Regions from separate parts of the Streptomyces sp. NPDC050418 genome, predicted to be linked through region 3. Evidence: riboswitches for the same ligand, from Rfam matches in the RefSeq annotation. Region 3 holds a riboswitch; each other region holds the start of a gene.
The links. Region 3 has a riboswitch for cyclic di-AMP ahead of ACIBI4_RS08745 (NlpC/P60 family protein). Riboswitches for the same ligand answer to the same signal wherever they lie in the genome.
Positions count from the first base shown of each region.

Region 1: linked by a shared signal. The riboswitch ahead of ACIBI4_RS31545 (M23 family metallopeptidase) and the one ahead of ACIBI4_RS08745 (NlpC/P60 family protein) in region 3 are both predicted to bind cyclic di-AMP.
Region 2: linked by a shared signal. The riboswitch ahead of ACIBI4_RS25105 (M23 family metallopeptidase) and the one ahead of ACIBI4_RS08745 (NlpC/P60 family protein) in region 3 are both predicted to bind cyclic di-AMP.

Region 1 is NZ_JBITIG010000016.1:20,531-25,737, forward strand. Features, by position in the region: gene ACIBI4_RS31540 (aldo/keto reductase) at 1-622, opposite strand, end outside; gene ACIBI4_RS31545 (M23 family metallopeptidase) at 841-1,896, opposite strand; cyclic di-AMP (ydaO/yuaA leader) riboswitch at 1,908-2,073, opposite strand; gene ACIBI4_RS31550 (PP2C family protein-serine/threonine phosphatase) at 2,275-3,414, opposite strand; tRNA gene ACIBI4_RS31555 (tRNA-Met) at 3,553-3,626, opposite strand; gene ACIBI4_RS31560 (FtsX-like permease family protein) at 3,710-4,909, opposite strand; gene ACIBI4_RS31565 (ABC transporter ATP-binding protein) at 4,906-5,207, opposite strand, start outside.
Region 2 is NZ_JBITIG010000010.1:230,069-235,275, reverse strand. Features, by position in the region: gene ACIBI4_RS25115 (M16 family metallopeptidase) at 1-1,142, shown strand, start outside; gene ACIBI4_RS25110 (M16 family metallopeptidase) at 1,139-2,524, shown strand; cyclic di-AMP (ydaO/yuaA leader) riboswitch at 2,755-2,916, shown strand; gene ACIBI4_RS25105 (M23 family metallopeptidase) at 2,931-3,701, shown strand; gene ACIBI4_RS25100 (GntR family transcriptional regulator) at 3,893-4,579, shown strand; gene ACIBI4_RS25095 (HPr family phosphocarrier protein) at 4,736-5,017, opposite strand.
Region 3 is NZ_JBITIG010000003.1:280,612-285,818, forward strand. Features, by position in the region: gene ACIBI4_RS08735 (NlpC/P60 family protein) at 1-5, opposite strand, end outside; gene ACIBI4_RS08740 (hypothetical protein) at 282-635, shown strand; gene ACIBI4_RS08745 (NlpC/P60 family protein) at 664-1,833, opposite strand; cyclic di-AMP (ydaO/yuaA leader) riboswitch at 1,840-1,984, opposite strand; gene pcrA (DNA helicase PcrA) at 2,213-4,738, shown strand; gene ACIBI4_RS08755 (peptidoglycan DD-metalloendopeptidase family protein) at 4,825-5,207, opposite strand, start outside.

The sequences.
Region 1 (5,207 bases), on a different contig from region 3:
CGGCGGCCAGACCCCAGCGCGAGGCGAGCTCCTGCTTCGCACCTTCGTACGTTTCACGTGAAACCAGGTTGTAGTGGGGCTGCAGCGCCACATACCGGGCAAGCCCCTCGCGCTCGGCGAACTCCAGTGATTCCTGCAGCCGTTCGACCGTCAGGTTCGAGGTGGCCACCGCCCGCACCTTGCCCTCGCGCACGAGCTCGTCGAGTGCGGTGACGATCTCCTCGACCTCCACGGAGGGGTCGTCGAAGTGCGTGTAGTACAGGTCGATGTAGTCGGTCCCGAGCCGCCGCAGCGACTCCTCGGCGGCCCCCTTGATGGTGGCGGCGGACAGCCCTTGGTACTCGGGGTGCGCGCCGACCTTGGTGGCGAGCACGACGTCGGAGCGGTTGCCGCGCGCGGCCAGCCACTTGCCGATCAGCGTCTCGGACTCGCCGCCCTTGTTGCCGGGCACCCAGGACGAGTAGGAGTCGGCGGTGTCGATGAAGTTGCCGCCGCCGGCGGTGTACGCGTCGAGTACGGCGAAGGTCTGGGACTCGTCGGCCGTCCAGCCGAAGACATTGCCACCGAGGCAGAGCGGGTGGACTTCGAGGTCGGAGGAGCCGAGAGGGCGCAAGGAGGTCATACAACGATCAACACCCGTACAGGAGACGCCTATTCCGCGCACTCCGCGCTCAAAAGCCCGCAAAACGCCTAAACCGGCAGCCCTGACGTCGGGGGGTTGCCGTCAGGACTGCCGGGGTTCAGGGAAGCGCACGCGCGCAGGGCCCGCGCGAGCGAATCTCGCGCGGGACTGCACGTTCTGTACGGGAGTTCAGGGCCGGGGGCCCTGCGACCGGAAGGTCAGGGAGTGAGGCCCTTGCTCTGCAGCCAGGCCATCGGGTCGATCAGGCTGCCGCCCGAGGTCTCGACCTCGAGGTGCAGGTGCGCACCGGTCGAGTTGCCGGTGGAGCCCACGCGGCCGATCGTGTCGCCGGTCGTGACCTTCTGGCCGACGTTGACGAGGATCGACGACTGGTGGTTGTACGCGATCTCGGTACCGTCCGAGAGCTCGACCACGGTGCGGTAGCCGTAGGAGCCGGACCAGCCGGCCTCCTTGACGGTGCCGGTGTGGACGGACTTGATCGGGGCGCCGCTCGACGCGGCGAAGTCCAGACCCGTGTGCGAGCCGGAGGCCCACATCGAGCCGGCCTGACCGAAGGTCGAGGTGATCGTGTACGAGGCGACCGGGAGCGAGTAGCTCTTGGCCAGCTTGGCGAGGCGCTCGGCCTCGGCCTTGCGCTTGGCCTCTTCCTCCGCCTTGCGCTTGGCCTCCGCCTCGGCCTTCTCGGCGGCTTCCTGCTTCTCGGCGGCGGCCTTCGCGGCCTGCTCGGCGGCGGCCTGCTCGGCGGCGGCCTGGGCGGCGGCGTCGGCCTCGTCCTCGGAGTTCTGCGCCTGCTCCAGGATCCGGGCCCGCAGCGCCTCGCCGGCGTCGGCGGTGGACTGCTCGCCGGTGGAGCTCGCGGCGGCCACGGGCAGCGTGGCCCCGGTGGCCTGGGCGACGCCGGGCTGTTCCTGCGGCTCGGCGTCGGAGTCGTCGGATATCAGGTCGCCGACGACGGGAATCTTCTTGGCCTGCTCACCGAGGTCCGGCATGGAGATCGGAACCGGCGGCTTGTCCTTGGCGGTCGCGATGCCACCTGCGCCCACGGCGGCGATGACGCCGACACCGAGCACCGTGGAGCTGCGCGCGAGTCCGCCGCGCTGCTTGGCCACGCGGTGCTTGCCACGGGGCGGACGAATGGATTCCTCGGTCGGGTTCCACTCCTCCCAGGGCTCGTCGTCGAACCTGAACTCCTGGGTGCCATCCGCGAAATACGGGGCGTTGGAGGTACTGCCACGGCCTGCGGGGGTCGCCACGGGGGCGGACTCCTTTCCTTCCTTCTCGCCTACCGGGTTAGCTGACGGGTTCGGAACAGGAAGGTTTCCTACGGGCGTTGACACCTCGCGGCGCCTCTGGAGAAGGCGCCTGCTTGCCCGATTCACCCCAAAAAGGTGGTTCCCCGGCTCCCTTGCGGGATTAAGCGTGTGCGCACGGAGCCATCTCTTGTGACGGCTGGGACGACCGCGCTGCGTTATCGAACGTTAATAGACAGAGGCCCGGGATTCCAAGCCGTTCCGACAGATCGTTAGCAGCTTTGGCCTGGACTTAGCGGACACGGAGGGGTGGAAACGGACGAGTCGCCAAGGAAGTTGGGAGGTTCCGTGGGCGTCAAAATTCTGACGGTGCATCAATTGTTATGCGGAGGGCTCCCCCTCGGTCACCTTCGGTGACCTCGACGCGGGCGGCCGTGCCACGGCGAGCAGCGCCATGTCGTCCGTCGACCCCCCGCCGGTGTGCTCGCGCACCTCCTCGGCGAGCGCCGCGAGCAACGCGTCGGGCCCGGGAAAGATCCGCCCGCCGATCCGCGCCGCCGGATCGTAGAAGGCCCCCTCGGCGCTGCGCGCCTCGCTCAGACCGTCCGTATAGAAGAGCAGGATCGCCCCGGCCGGCAGCTCCGCCTGCTCCGCACGGTCGGGCCAGGACGCCAGATCGGACATCCCGAGCGGCAGCGCGGCCTGCCGGGGCTCGATCACCCTCAGTTTCCCGTCGGGGTGCAGCAGGAGCGGCGGCGGATGCCCCCGGTTGATCAGCCGTACGACGTCATGTCCGTGCGGGATCTCGGCGAGCAGCGCGGTCGTGAACCCTTCCTCGGCGTCGAGCCCGTCACGCCGCGTCCCCTCCCGCGCGAGCGCCCGCTCGAGGCGCTGCGCGACAGCCTCCAGCGTGGCCTCCTGCTCCGCGGCCTCACGGAACGCCCCGATGACGACGGCCACCGCCTCGACGGCCCCGAGCCCCTTCCCCCGTACGTCCCCGACGATCAGCCGCACGCCGTGCGAACTGTCCTGCACCGCGTACAGGTCCCCGCCGATGAACGCGTCGGCCTGCGCGGCCTCGTACCGCGCCGCCACGTCGAGGCCGCCGATCCGCGCCGCGGGTTCCGGCAGCACGGCCCGCTGCGCGGCCTCCGCGATGTAGCGCACGGACGCGAGACGCTTCCCGCTCCGCGTGACGACCCGGTTGATCAGCACGGCCAGCACGCCGACCGTCACGATGGTGGCGATCTCGGTGAGGAACTCGACCTCGAGCAGATTGCCGTTGTAGAGGTGCACCCCGGTGGTGGCCGCGACGGCACACAGGGCCGCCACGATGGTGCCCGCCAGCGAGAAGAACGGCGCGGCGATCAGCGGTGCCGCCGAGTACAGCGGGGCGCCGGTGAACTTCGGCGGCGTCACGAAATCGAGCAGCAGCCCGCCCACGATCAGCAGCGGCGGCAGCGTCCGTACGAAGGCACGCGTCCGCGTGTCCCCGCCCCGGCCCTCCTCGCTGCCACGCACCCCACCAGGTTTCCGGTCCGGACCGGCAGCGGCGAACGGTGTGGCCCAAATGGGAACGCGGGACAGGCCCCGGACCCGCCCGGCTCCGGACACGACAAAGGCCCGGCACGCTTTCACGTGCCGGGCCTTCGCCCTTTGTAGCGGGGACAGGATTTGAACCTGCGACCTCTGGGTTATGAGCCCAGCGAGCTACCGAGCTGCTCCACCCCGCGTCGGTGAAATCAACTATACGCCATCGGGGGGATGCCTCTGACCAGAGTATTTCGGGGGGGGCGGCCGCTAAGGCGCGTGCGGCTCAGCCGCTGTGGGCCCGCGCCGTGAGATAGGGGTCCCGGCGCAGGACCTCACGGCTGCCGAGCAGCGTGCCGGCCGCCAGTCCGACGACGGGCAGGGTGAGTACGGCGAGCACCCAGGCGGCACCGGGCACGGAGTCGGCGAGCGTGATCCGCAGTCCGAGCACGTCACTGAGCGGACGGGCCAGCGCCAGGGACAGACCGGTTCCGACGACGGCGCCCACCGCTCCCGCCACACCGCCGGACAGCGCGGCCTCGCCCAGCAGGATCCGGCGCAGCTCGGAGCGGCCGGACCCGAGAATCCGCAGGATGGCGAACTGCCCGAGCCGCACCCGCGCGCTGTCCGCCGCACGCACGGCACCGAGGCCGGCCGCGACCAGCGCCAGGACGAACACCCCGGCACGCATGGCGAGGTCCGCCGCTCCGAACAGGCCGGGCAGATGACGGACCCGGTCGGCGACCGGCGCCGCCGAGAACCCCTCGGCCTGAAGCGCGGTGGTGACCCGGGCCACCTCCTTCTGGTGACCGACCACGACGACGGCGGACTGGGCGCCCTCCTTGTCACGGAAGTCCTCGGGTTCCTGACCGGCGCGCGCCGCGGCCAGCAGCGCCGCGGTGTCCTCGGCTAGATAGGCGGTGCCGGGCCCGTCGGCCTGCCAGCTGGGGTCGTACAGGGCGGTGATCTCGAGCGCGATGACGTCCGTGGTGCCGGACCCTGCACCCGTCGCCTTCGTATATCCGAAGTCCATGGTTCGGCCGAGGAACGGCGTGAAGTCCGTGCCCTGCGCGGTGGCCGGGAGCGCGACCTCGCCCGGCCCGAGCTCGGCGGGCAGCCGGCCCTTGACGACCGGAAGGTCGTCGCCCGGCGTCAGCGTACGGCTGGTCAGGTCGTACGTGCCGTCGTCCGCGGCGTAGAGCGTGGACGGGTAGTCGGCGGCCACGCGGCGCACGCCGGGCAGATGCGCGGCCTCCCGCAGCGCGGAGGTGGTCAGCGGACGGACCGACGCCTCGCCCTCGAACGAGGACAGCTCGATCTGGGTGAGCCCGCCCGAGCCCAGGACATCCCGCTCGACGGCACCGGCGGCACCTGCCGCCACCCCCGCGGAGGTCGTCAGCAGGGCCGCGAGAACGGTGAGCGTCGGCAGGGCCCGGCGCAGGGACCGCCCGTCGCGCTTCCAGGTGACAAGACTCCAGCGACTCATCCCGGGCTCACCTCACCGGCGTTCTGCGCGGCCCGGTCCGACGCGCTCAGGTCCGACAGAACTCCCCCGTCGAGCACGTAACGCCGACCGCAGCTCCCGGCGACCGCCGCGTCGTGAGTGACGAGCAGTACGGCCGCGCCGCGGGCGGCGCAGGTGCGCAGGGCGTTCATCACCGAGTCCGCGGTCCGTGGATCGAGGCCGGAGGTCGGCTCGTCGGCCAGCACGAGCGCCGGCTGCTTCACCGCCGCGCGCGCCACGGCGATCCGCCGGCGCTGGCCACCGGAGAGCTGCGTGACCG
Region 2 (5,207 bases), on a different contig from region 3:
TGTTCCAGGGCTCGGGCCAGGTCAAGGGCAACGGGCACTTCGAGCTGGTGCAGGGCGCCGGCGGTTCGCTCAACGGCACGACAAGCTTCGAGCGCACTAACTACTTCGAGACCATGCCCGCCCACCAGCTGGAGCTCGCCCTCTGGCTGGAGGCCGACCGTATGGGCTCGCTGCTCGTCGCCCTCGACGACGAGTCGATGGAGAACCAGCGGGACGTGGTGAAGAACGAGCGGCGCCAGCGCTACGACAACGTGCCGTACGGCACGGCGTTCGAGAAGCTCACCGCCCTCTCGTATCCCGAGGGCCACCCGTACCACCACACGCCCATCGGTTCGATGGCCGACCTCGACGCGGCCACGCTGGAGGACGCGCGGAAGTTCTTCCGTACGTACTACGCGCCGAACAATGCGGTCCTCTCGGTCGTCGGCGACATCGACCCCGAGCAGACCCTCGCGTGGATCGAGAAGTACTTCGGCTCGATCCCCTCCCACGACGGCAAGCAGCCGCCGCGCGACGGCGTGCTGCCCGACGTCATCGGCGCGCAGAAGCGCGAGGTGATCGAGGAGGAGGTGCCGGCCCGCGCGCTGATGGCCGCGTACCGCCTGCCGCACGACGGCACGCGCGAGGCCGACGCCGCCGACCTGGCCCTGACCGTCCTCGGCGGCGGCGAGTCCTCGCGGCTCTACAACCGCCTCGTACGGCGTGACCAGACGGCCGTGGCCGCCGGCTTCGGGCTGCTGCGCCTGGCCGGCGCGCCGTCGCTGGGCTGGCTGGACGTGAAGACCTCCGGCGACGTCGAGGTCCCGGTCATCGAGTCCGCGGTCGACGAGGAGCTCGCGCGGTTCGCCGCCGAGGGCCCCACGGACGAGGAAATGGAGCGCGCCCAGGCCCAGTTGGAGCGCGAGTGGCTCGACCGGCTCGGCACGGTCGCGGGCCGCGCCGACGAACTGTGCCGGTACGCGGTCCTGTTCGGCGACCCGCAGCTCGCCCTCACCGCCGTCGACCGCGTCCTCGCGGTCACGGCCGACGAGGTCCAGGCGGTCGCCAAGGCCCGTCTGCGCCCCGACAACCGGGCCGTTCTCGTATACGAGCCGGTCCACGCCGAAGCCGACGACGCAGAGGAAGAGGAGGCGGGGCAGTGACCGAGCTCTCCACCATGGAATTCCACCCGCAGCCCCAGGCGGGCGACGCCAAGCCCTGGGCCTTCCCCGCCCCTGACCGCGGCGCGCTGCCCAACGGTCTGACCGTGCTGCGCTGCCACCGCCCCGGCCAGCAGGTCGTCGCCGTCGAGATCTTCCTCGCCGCGCCGCTCGACGCCGAGCCGGAGGGCCTCGACGGGGTCGCCACGATCATGGCGCGCGCCTTCTCCGAGGGCACCGACAAGCTGAGCGCCGAGGAGTTCGCGGCCGAACTGGAGCGCTGTGGCGCCACGTTGGACGCGCACGCCGACCACCCCGGCGTCCGCGTCTCCCTCGAAGTCCCCGTGTCGCGGCTGCCGAAGGCGCTCGGTCTGATCGCCGACGCCCTGCGCGTCCCCGCGTTCGCGGCCGACGAGGTCAGCCGCCTCGTCCGCAACCGCCTCGACGAGATCCCGCACGAGCTGGCCAACCCGGCCCGCCGCGCCGCCAAGCAGCTCTACAAGGAGCTGTTCCCGGCGACCGCGCGCATGTCCCGGCCGCGCCAGGGCAGCGAGGAGACGGTCGCCCGCATCGACGCCGACGCGGTGCGCGCCTTCTACGACGCGTGGGTGCGGCCCTCGACCGCCACCGCCGTGGTCGTCGGCGACCTCGCGGGCACCGACCTCGACGCGCTCCTGGCCGAGACTCTCGGCCAGTGGACGGCCGCGCCGGGCGAGGCCCGTCCCGTCCCGCCGGTCACCGCCGACGACACGGGCCGTGTGGTCATCGTCGACCGCCCCGGCGCCGTCCAGACGCAGCTGCTCATCGGCCGCGTCGGCGCGGACCGCCACGACCGTGTGTGGCCGGCGCAGGTGCTCGGCACGTACTGCCTGGGCGGCACCCTCACCTCCCGTCTGGACCGCGTCCTGCGCGAGGAGAAGGGCTACACGTACGGCGTCCGAGCCTTCGGGCAGGTGCTGCGCTCCGCGCCCGACGGCACCGGCGCCGCGCTGCTCGCCATCAACGGCTCGGTGGACACGCCGAATACGGGCCCGGCGCTCGACGACCTGTGGACCGTGCTGCGCACGCTCGCGGCCGATGGTCTGACCGATGCCGAGCGCGAGACGGCCGTGCAGAACCTCGTGGGCGTGGCGCCGCTGCGCTACGAGACGGCGGCGGCCGTCGCCGGCACGCTCGCCGACCAGGTCGAGCAGCATCTGCCGGACGACTTCCAGGCGCAGCTGTACCGGATGCTCGACGAGACGGGCACGGTCGAGGCGACGGCCGCGGTCGTCAACGCGTTCCCGGTGGACCGGCTCGTCACCGTCCTCGTCGGCGACGCGTCCGAGATCGCCGAGCCCGTGAAGGCGCTCGGGATCGGTGAAGTGACGGTGGTGACCGGCTAGTCGGGACGGCCGCGCGCGCGTGCCTGTCCCCACTGCGGACGACAGGGGCTCCGGGGACTCCCGGGGCCCCTGTTCTGCGTAGTTGTCGCTATATGTCCGAATTGGTATGGAGGTTGGGGGTCTGCCCTGTGGCATGCGCTACAAAAGGCCGGTTCCGTTTGTTGATTGAAAGATGTCCCGTTTAGCGTCGGCTCCGCTGTTCGTCCGCTGTACGCCGCATCCGTGGCAACGGGCAGCCATCGCCGAGTCCCCGTCAGGCGCGAGCCTGGGGAGCCGGGGACCCACACGAAGTCCCTGGGGTGAATCGGGAGCCCGTCGCGAGGCGGACCCCCGTAGGAGACCTTCCTGCTCCGAACCCGTCAGCTAACCCGGTAGGCGAGAAGGAAGGAAAGGACACCGCCGCTCCATGGCTTTCTCCCGTGCCACCGGGAAGCACCGCCGTCCCTCCGCGCTCACCCGCAGGACCGCGAGCATCGCGGGCGTCGCCGCCCTCACCACCACCGGCGTGATCGGCTCGCTCGGCTCCACCGCGTACGCCGCCGACTCCAAGGCCACCGTCGAGGACACCGGACTCACCAAGGCTGTCTCCATCGGTGACACCCTCACCGAGCGGATCGACGCCCAGGCCGCCGCGCAGCAGGAGGAGGCCGAGAAGGCCGCCGCCGAGCTGAAGGCCGAGGCCGAGGCCAAGCGCAAGGCCGAGGCGAAGGCCAAGGCGGAGCGCGAGGCCAAGGAGCGCGCCGCCCGCGAGGCCGAGCGCAAGCGCCTCAACGCCTTCATCGCCCCCGTCGCCGGCAGCTACGTCTCCACCTCGTACAAGGCCGGCGGAGCCGTCTGGTCCTCCGGCAGCCACACCGGCATCGACTTCCACGCCGCCTCCGGCACGTCCGTCCGCTCGGTCGGCATGGGCACCGTCGTCGAGGCCGGCTGGGGCGGCGCGTACGGCAACAACATCGTGATCAAGATGAAGGACGGCACGTACACGCAGTACGGGCACCTCTCCTCCATCGCCGTCACGGTCGGCCAGACCGTCACCCCGGGTCAGCAGATAGGCCTCTCGGGCGCGACCGGCAACGTCACCGGACCGCACCTGCACTTCGAGGCCCGCACCTCGCCCGACTACGGCTCGGACATCGACCCGATCGCGTACCTGCGCTCGCACGGCGTCAGCGTCTGACACCCCGCGCAATTCACGAAGGCCCCGGCAACCCCCGCCGGGGCCTTCGCCGTTGACGGGCCCCGTGCGTTCCTGCCCATGCCGGAAATCGGCCGTAAAGGCAACCCCATGAATTCCCGCCGCCCATCGGGAAATTGGCGCCCGCTGCAATAGAGTCGCAGCACGACGAGCATCAGGGCGGTGGTCAGGTCATGCGCATTCCCGCGCAATCGGTATGCACGGCCATCCGGGACGACATCGTCTCCGGGGTATTGAGGCGCGGCAGCCGCCTCACCGAGGAAGTGCTCGCCCGGCGTTACGGAGTCTCGCGCGTCCCGGTCCGCGAGGCGCTGCGCACCCTGGAGGCCGAGGGCTTCGTCGTCACGCGCCGGCACGCGGGCGCGCATGTCGCCGAGCCCACCGCGCAGGAGGCCGCCGACCTCCTCGAAGTACGGCTGCTGCTCGAACCGCTCGGCGCCGCACGCGCCGCGCAGCGCCGCACCGACGCACACCTCAAGGTCCTCCGCGGCCTGGTCAGACTGGGGCAGGAGCGGGCCAGGCGCGGGCAGCACGAGGATCTGCGCAGCCTCGGCGGCTGGTTCCACGAGACCCTCGCGCAGGCGTCGGCCAGCCCCGGTCTCATCACGCTGCTCACGCAGCTGCGCCACAAAATCACGTGGATGTACGCGGTGGAGTCGCCGGAGCGGCCCGCCGAATCCTGGGCCGAACACGGCGCGATCGTCGACGCCGTGGCCCGCGGCGACGCGGAGCGGGCCCGTCTCCTCACGGCCCAGCACACCGAACGCGCGGGCCGCGCCCACCGGTTGAAAGGGCAGCCGCCGACGGCCCGTGTGAGCGGTTCGCAACATCGCGTAAACATGGCGGGCGGGCGGGCTTAACAAACGGGCCGTATACAAAGAGTGGAATTCGGCGGGGTCTATTTCGTGTGCCCGCACATCATTCACGTACGGAATTGCGGCGCGGTATTCCGGAAAACGACGGAGCCGCCCCCACCGAATCGGTGGCAGCGGCTCCGTGCGGGAAATCCCGGAGGATCAGACCGTCTCGGGAAGCTCCTCGAGCCCCTCGGAGACGAGCTTCGCCAGGCGGTCGAGCGCGGCGTCCGCACCCTCGGCCTCGGAAGCCAGCACGATCTCCTCGCCGCCCTGGGCACCCAGGCCGAGCACCGCGAGCATCGAGGCCGCGTTGACGGGGTTGCCGTCGGCCTTGGCGATCGTCATGGGGACCCCGGCGGCCGTGGCCGCGCGGACGAAGATGGAGGCGGGACGGGCGTGGAGGCCCTCGGCCCAACCGACGTTGACGCGGCGCTCAGCCATGTGATGCTGCCCTTCAGATTTCACTCAAGCCTTGTCTAGACCAGTCTCTCATGCTGCGGCGGATGGTCCTGCAGGCCGAAGGTCCGCAGCCCGTCCGACCAAGGGCCCACCGCCCCGGGCCACCGGGCTTTGTGGCCCGAGGTCTTCCTAGACTGCAACGCTCCCGCCGGGCGCGCGACCCGTACTCTGG
Region 3 (5,207 bases):
GCCAACCTCAGACACTTCCTTACGCGTCCGGCGGCGGCCCGCACAGGGGGAGCGGGGCGCCGCCGGACCTCTCGGCGGTAGTGGCCGACTGCCGTCCCGATGGTGCCCGGACGGCGGTGGGGAGCCGGTCACTGGGCAAGGACGCTAAACCTCTCCGTCACCACCTGGTAACGGAAAGTGCGGAAGTGGTCATACGTGAGGGGGAGTTGGCCGCCTATGACCGCTCAAGTGGCAGCGGGTGGCCAGGTGGTGCGGCAGGCTGACCGGCTAGGCTCCGGCCCATGGACGTACTCAAGGACGTGTTCGTCGCGCTGCACATCATCGGCATCGCGTCGCTGCTGGGTGGATTCCTCACGCAGATGAAGGCGATGGGCGAGGGCACCGCCCGCTTCACCAAGGCGATGCTGCACGGCGCGCTCACGATGCTGGTCACCGGAGTCGCCCTGGTCGGCCTCAACGAGGCCGATGACAACGCCGTCAACAACATCAAGATCGGCATCAAACTCGCCGTCCTCATCGTCATCCTCGGCCTCGTCTACGTGAAGCGGGACGAGGAGCAGGTCGACAAGGGGATGTTCGCGGCGGTCGGCGCACTGACCACCGCGAACATCTTCATCGCGACCCTCTGGAACTGACGCCCCAGCCGCTGTGCCGGGCGTACGACTATGCCGGGCGTACGACGCTGTGGATCGGCATGTAGTAGATCGACTCGGTCCGCACGTTGGCGCCCGGCTTCGGCGCGTGGATCATCTCGCCGTTGCCGATGTAGATGCCCACGTGGCTGATGTCGTCGTAGAAGAAGACGAGATCGCCGGGCTTGGCGTTGTCGACGGACACCGTCGTGCCGACCTTCACCTGGTCCCAGGTGGTGCGCGGCAGCTCGATGCCCGCCGCGGCCCATGCCTTCTGTGTGAGACCTGAGCAGTCGTACGAATCGGGGCCTGCCGCGCCCCAGACGTACGGCTTGCCGATCTGGGAGCGGGCGAAGGAGATCACCTTCTCGGCCTTGGCCGCGTAGGAGTCGTCCTCGGAAGCAGGTGGATCGGCCGGTTTCTCGGCGGCCTCTTCCTCCTCCTTCGCTGCCTCTTCCTTGGCGGCCTCCTCGGCCGCCTTGCGCTTCGCCTCGGCCTCGGCGGCCTGCTTCGCGGCCAGCTCCTCGGCCTTGCGCTTGGCCTCGGCCTCCCGCTTGCGCTCCAGCTCCGCGAGCCGCGCCTTCTCCTCGGCCGTCAGCTTCGAGAGCAGCTCGCGCGCCTCGCCCAGCTTCTTCTGGACGTCCTTCTTGCTGGTCTTCAGCTCCGACTCGGAGTCGGACAGCTGCGCGAGGGAGTCGGTGGCCTCGTCCCGCTTGTCGTCGGCCTGCGTGCGCAGCTCCTGGAAGTCCTCGACGGCCTTCAGCTGCTGGCCGGAGAGCCGCCCCATGAGCTGACGCTGCTCGAAGTAGTCCTCGGGGCTGTCCGAGAGCAGGAGGACGGCGGTGTCGGAGGCGCCGCCGTTGCGGTACTGGGCGGTCGCGATCTGGCCGAGCTCGAGCCGGGCCTCGTTGACCTTCGCGGTGCGCTCGGCGACCTCGTCCTGCAGCCCGTTCAGTTTGTCGCGCTGCTGCTTCGACCGCTCTTTGGCGAGGTTGTACTGCTGGGTGGCGGAACCGGCCTCGCGGTAGAGGTCGTCGACTTTCTTCTGCACCTCTTCGAGGGAGGGCTTGTCGGGCTCGGTGCCGGGCGCCGCGTTCGCGGTCTGCGCGAGCAGCGCCACGGAGGTCAGCGCGGCCGAGGTGATCCCGACGGCGTGCGAGGTACGTATTCGACTGGTCCGCGGCTTGCGGTGCGACGCCAAGACCGGCGCTCCTTCCGATGGGCGCCTACCGGGTTAGCTGTCGGGTTCGGGCGAGGAAGGTCTGCCCTACGGGACATGTGTGGGGCTGTCCCGATTCACCCCAAGGTCTGGGTGGGTCCCCGGCTCCGGATTGCCGCGGCGTGCGACGCTCCGGACTCGACGCAGGCCGCCCGGTCCCGGCGACTGTCGCCGGTGGGGGTACGAGCAGCCCGCGGAGCACGCTAGCCAACTCGTGTGGTCCGTGTGAAGGTTGATGTTCGATATGCCCGATACATTTTCGTGACCTTGGTGCGCGCGGCCCGCCCGTACCGCCAGGAAAGGGGCAGGCTGACCGAACCCGGAACGGGCTGTCACACCGGACGCCTAGACTCGGTAGGCGATGAGCAGCCTCTTTGACGACAGTTTCCTGGCGGGCCTCCAGGGCAAGGGCCGGCCCGGGCGCGAACCCCACGGCGGGCATGAGCCCCACGACCACGGACCGCCGCCTCCTCCCGAGGACGAGGGCCCGGAGGAGATTCCGGCCGACTTGTTCGGCGGGAAGTTCGACGCGCCCGCACACCGGGACGCGTACTACCGCGACGGCGCCCCGCGCCCGGTCCTGGACAGCGCGGCCCTGCTCGAAGGGCTGAACGAGAACCAGCGCGCGGCCGTCACCCACAGCGACACCCCGCTGCTCATCGTGGCCGGCGCGGGCTCGGGCAAGACCCGCGTCCTGACCCACCGCATCGCGTACCTGCTCGCCGAGCGGAACGTGCACCCGGGCCAGATCCTCGCGATCACCTTCACCAACAAGGCCGCGGGCGAGATGAAGGAGCGCGTCGAGGACCTCGTCGGCCCGCGGGCCAACGCGATGTGGGTGATGACCTTCCACAGCGCGTGCGTACGGATCCTGCGCCGCGAGTCGAAGAAGCTCGGCTTCACGTCCTCGTTCTCGATCTACGACGCGGCCGACTCGAAGCGCCTGATGGCCCTGGTCTGCCGCGATCTGGACCTGGACCCGAAGCGCTTCCCGCCCAAGGCCTTCAGCGCGAAGATCTCCAACCTCAAGAATGAGCTCATCGACGAGGAGGACTTCGCGGGCCAGGCCGCCGACGGTTTCGAGAAGACCCTCGCCCAGGCCTATGCGATGTACCAGTCGCGGCTGCGCGAGGCCAACGCGCTCGACTTCGACGACCTGATCATGACCACGGTCAACCTGCTGCGCGCCTTCCCGGACGTGGCCGAGCACTACCGCCGCCGCTTCCGGCACGTGATGGTCGACGAGTACCAGGACACCAACCACGCGCAGTACGCGCTGGTGCGCGAGCTGGTCGGCACGGGCGCCCACGAGGAGGACGTACCGCCCAGCGAGTACGACCTGCCGCCCGCCGAGCTCTGCGTGGTGGGTGACGCGGACCAGTCCATCTACGCGTTCCGCGGCGCCACGATCCGCAACATCCTCGACTTCGAGGATGACTACCCGAACGCGACGACGATCCTCCTGGAGCAGAACTACCGCTCCACGCAGACGATCCTCTCCGCCGCCAACGCGGTCATCGAGCGCAACGAGTCGCGCCGCCCGAAGAACCTGTGGACCAACGCGGGCAGCGGCGCCCAGATCACCGGCTATGTGGCGGACAACGAGCACGACGAGGCCCAGTTCGTCGCCGAGGAGATCGACCGGCTCACGGACGCGGGCCACGCGAAGGCCGGTGATGTGGCGGTCTTCTACCGGACGAACGCGCAGTCCCGTGTCTTCGAGGAGATCTTCATCCGCGTCGGCCTGCCCTACAAGGTCGTCGGCGGCGTCCGCTTCTACGAGCGCAAGGAGGTCAGGGACGTCCTGGCCTATCTGCGCGTGCTCTCCAACCCCGAGGACACCGTCCCGCTGCGCCGCATCCTCAATGTGCCCAAGCGCGGCATCGGCGAGCGCGCCGAGGCGATGATCGACGCGCTGTCACTGCGGGAGAAGATCACCTTCCCGCAGGCGCTCACCCGGGTCGACGAGGCGTACGGGATGGCGGCCCGCTCCGCCAACGCCGTCAAGCGTTTCAACGTGCTGATGGAGGAGCTCCGTACGATCGTCGAATCCGGCGCGGGCCCGGCCACCGTCCTGGAGGCCGTGCTCGAACGGACCGGCTATCTCGCCGAGCTGCAGGCCTCCACGGACCCGCAGGACGAGACCCGCATCGAGAACCTCCAGGAACTCGCCGCCGTGGCCCTGGAGTTCGAGCAGGAGACCGAGGAAGGCGAGACGGGCACCCTCTCCGACTTCCTGGAGCGCGTCGCCCTCGTCGCCGACTCCGACCAGATCCCGGACGAGGAGGAGGACGGCTCGGGCGTCATCACGCTGATGACCCTGCACACCGCGAAGGGCCTCGAATTCCCTGTCGTCTTCCTGACCGGCATGGAGGACGGCGTCTTCCCGCACATGCGCGCGCTCGGCCAGACGAAGGAGCTGGAGGAGGAGCGCCGCCTGGCGTACGTGGGCATCACCCGCGCCCGCGAACGGCTCTATCTGACCCGCTCCACCCTCCGCAGCGCCTGGGGCCAGCCCTCGTACAACCCGCCGTCGCGCTTCTTGGAGGAGATCCCCGCCCAGCATCTGGAGTGGAAGCGCACGGGCCCCAAGATGGGCGCCCCGGCCGCGAAGAGCGGTCCGGCCGCCTCGGTGGCCGCCTCGCTCTCCTCCTCGATGGCGGCGCGCGCCTCCCGCGGCGGCCCCTCCGGTTTCGCCACGGGCCGCGCGGGCGACAAGCCGGTGGTCTCGCTCGCGGTCGGCGACCGGGTCACGCACGACCAGTTCGGCCTCGGCACCGTCGTCGGCGTCGAGGGCTCGGGCGACAAGGCGCGCGCGACGATCGACTTCGGGGACACGAAGCCGAAGGTCCTGCTGCTGCGGTACGCGCCGGTGGAGAAGCTGTAGCGGCCCGGACCGGGTAGCTGCGGATACGGGAAAGGGGTGGCCTCCTCGTGGAGGTCACCCCTTTTCTGCGTTCTCGAAACAGGCTCTCAGGTCGGGTCGAGCCCGTGCCCGCGCAGCCACGGCAGCGGGTCGATCGCCGAGCCGCCGGCCGGGCGCACCTCGAAGTGCAGATGCGGGCCGGTGGAGTTGCCGGAGTTGCCCGAGTACGCGATCACATCGCCGGCCTTGACCGTGCCGCTGCGGATCTTCGTGCTGGACAGGTGGCAGTACCAGGTCTCGGTGCCGTCGGGGGCGGTCACGATCGCCATGTTCCCGTACGCGCCGTTCCACTGCGTCCGCACCGTGCCGTCCGTCGCGGCCAGCACCTCGGTGCCGTACGAGACGGGGAAGTCGATGCCGGAGTGCACGGACATCCAGTTCACACCGGCCTGTCCGTAGTACGCGCTGAGCCCGTTCTGCTTCACCGGGA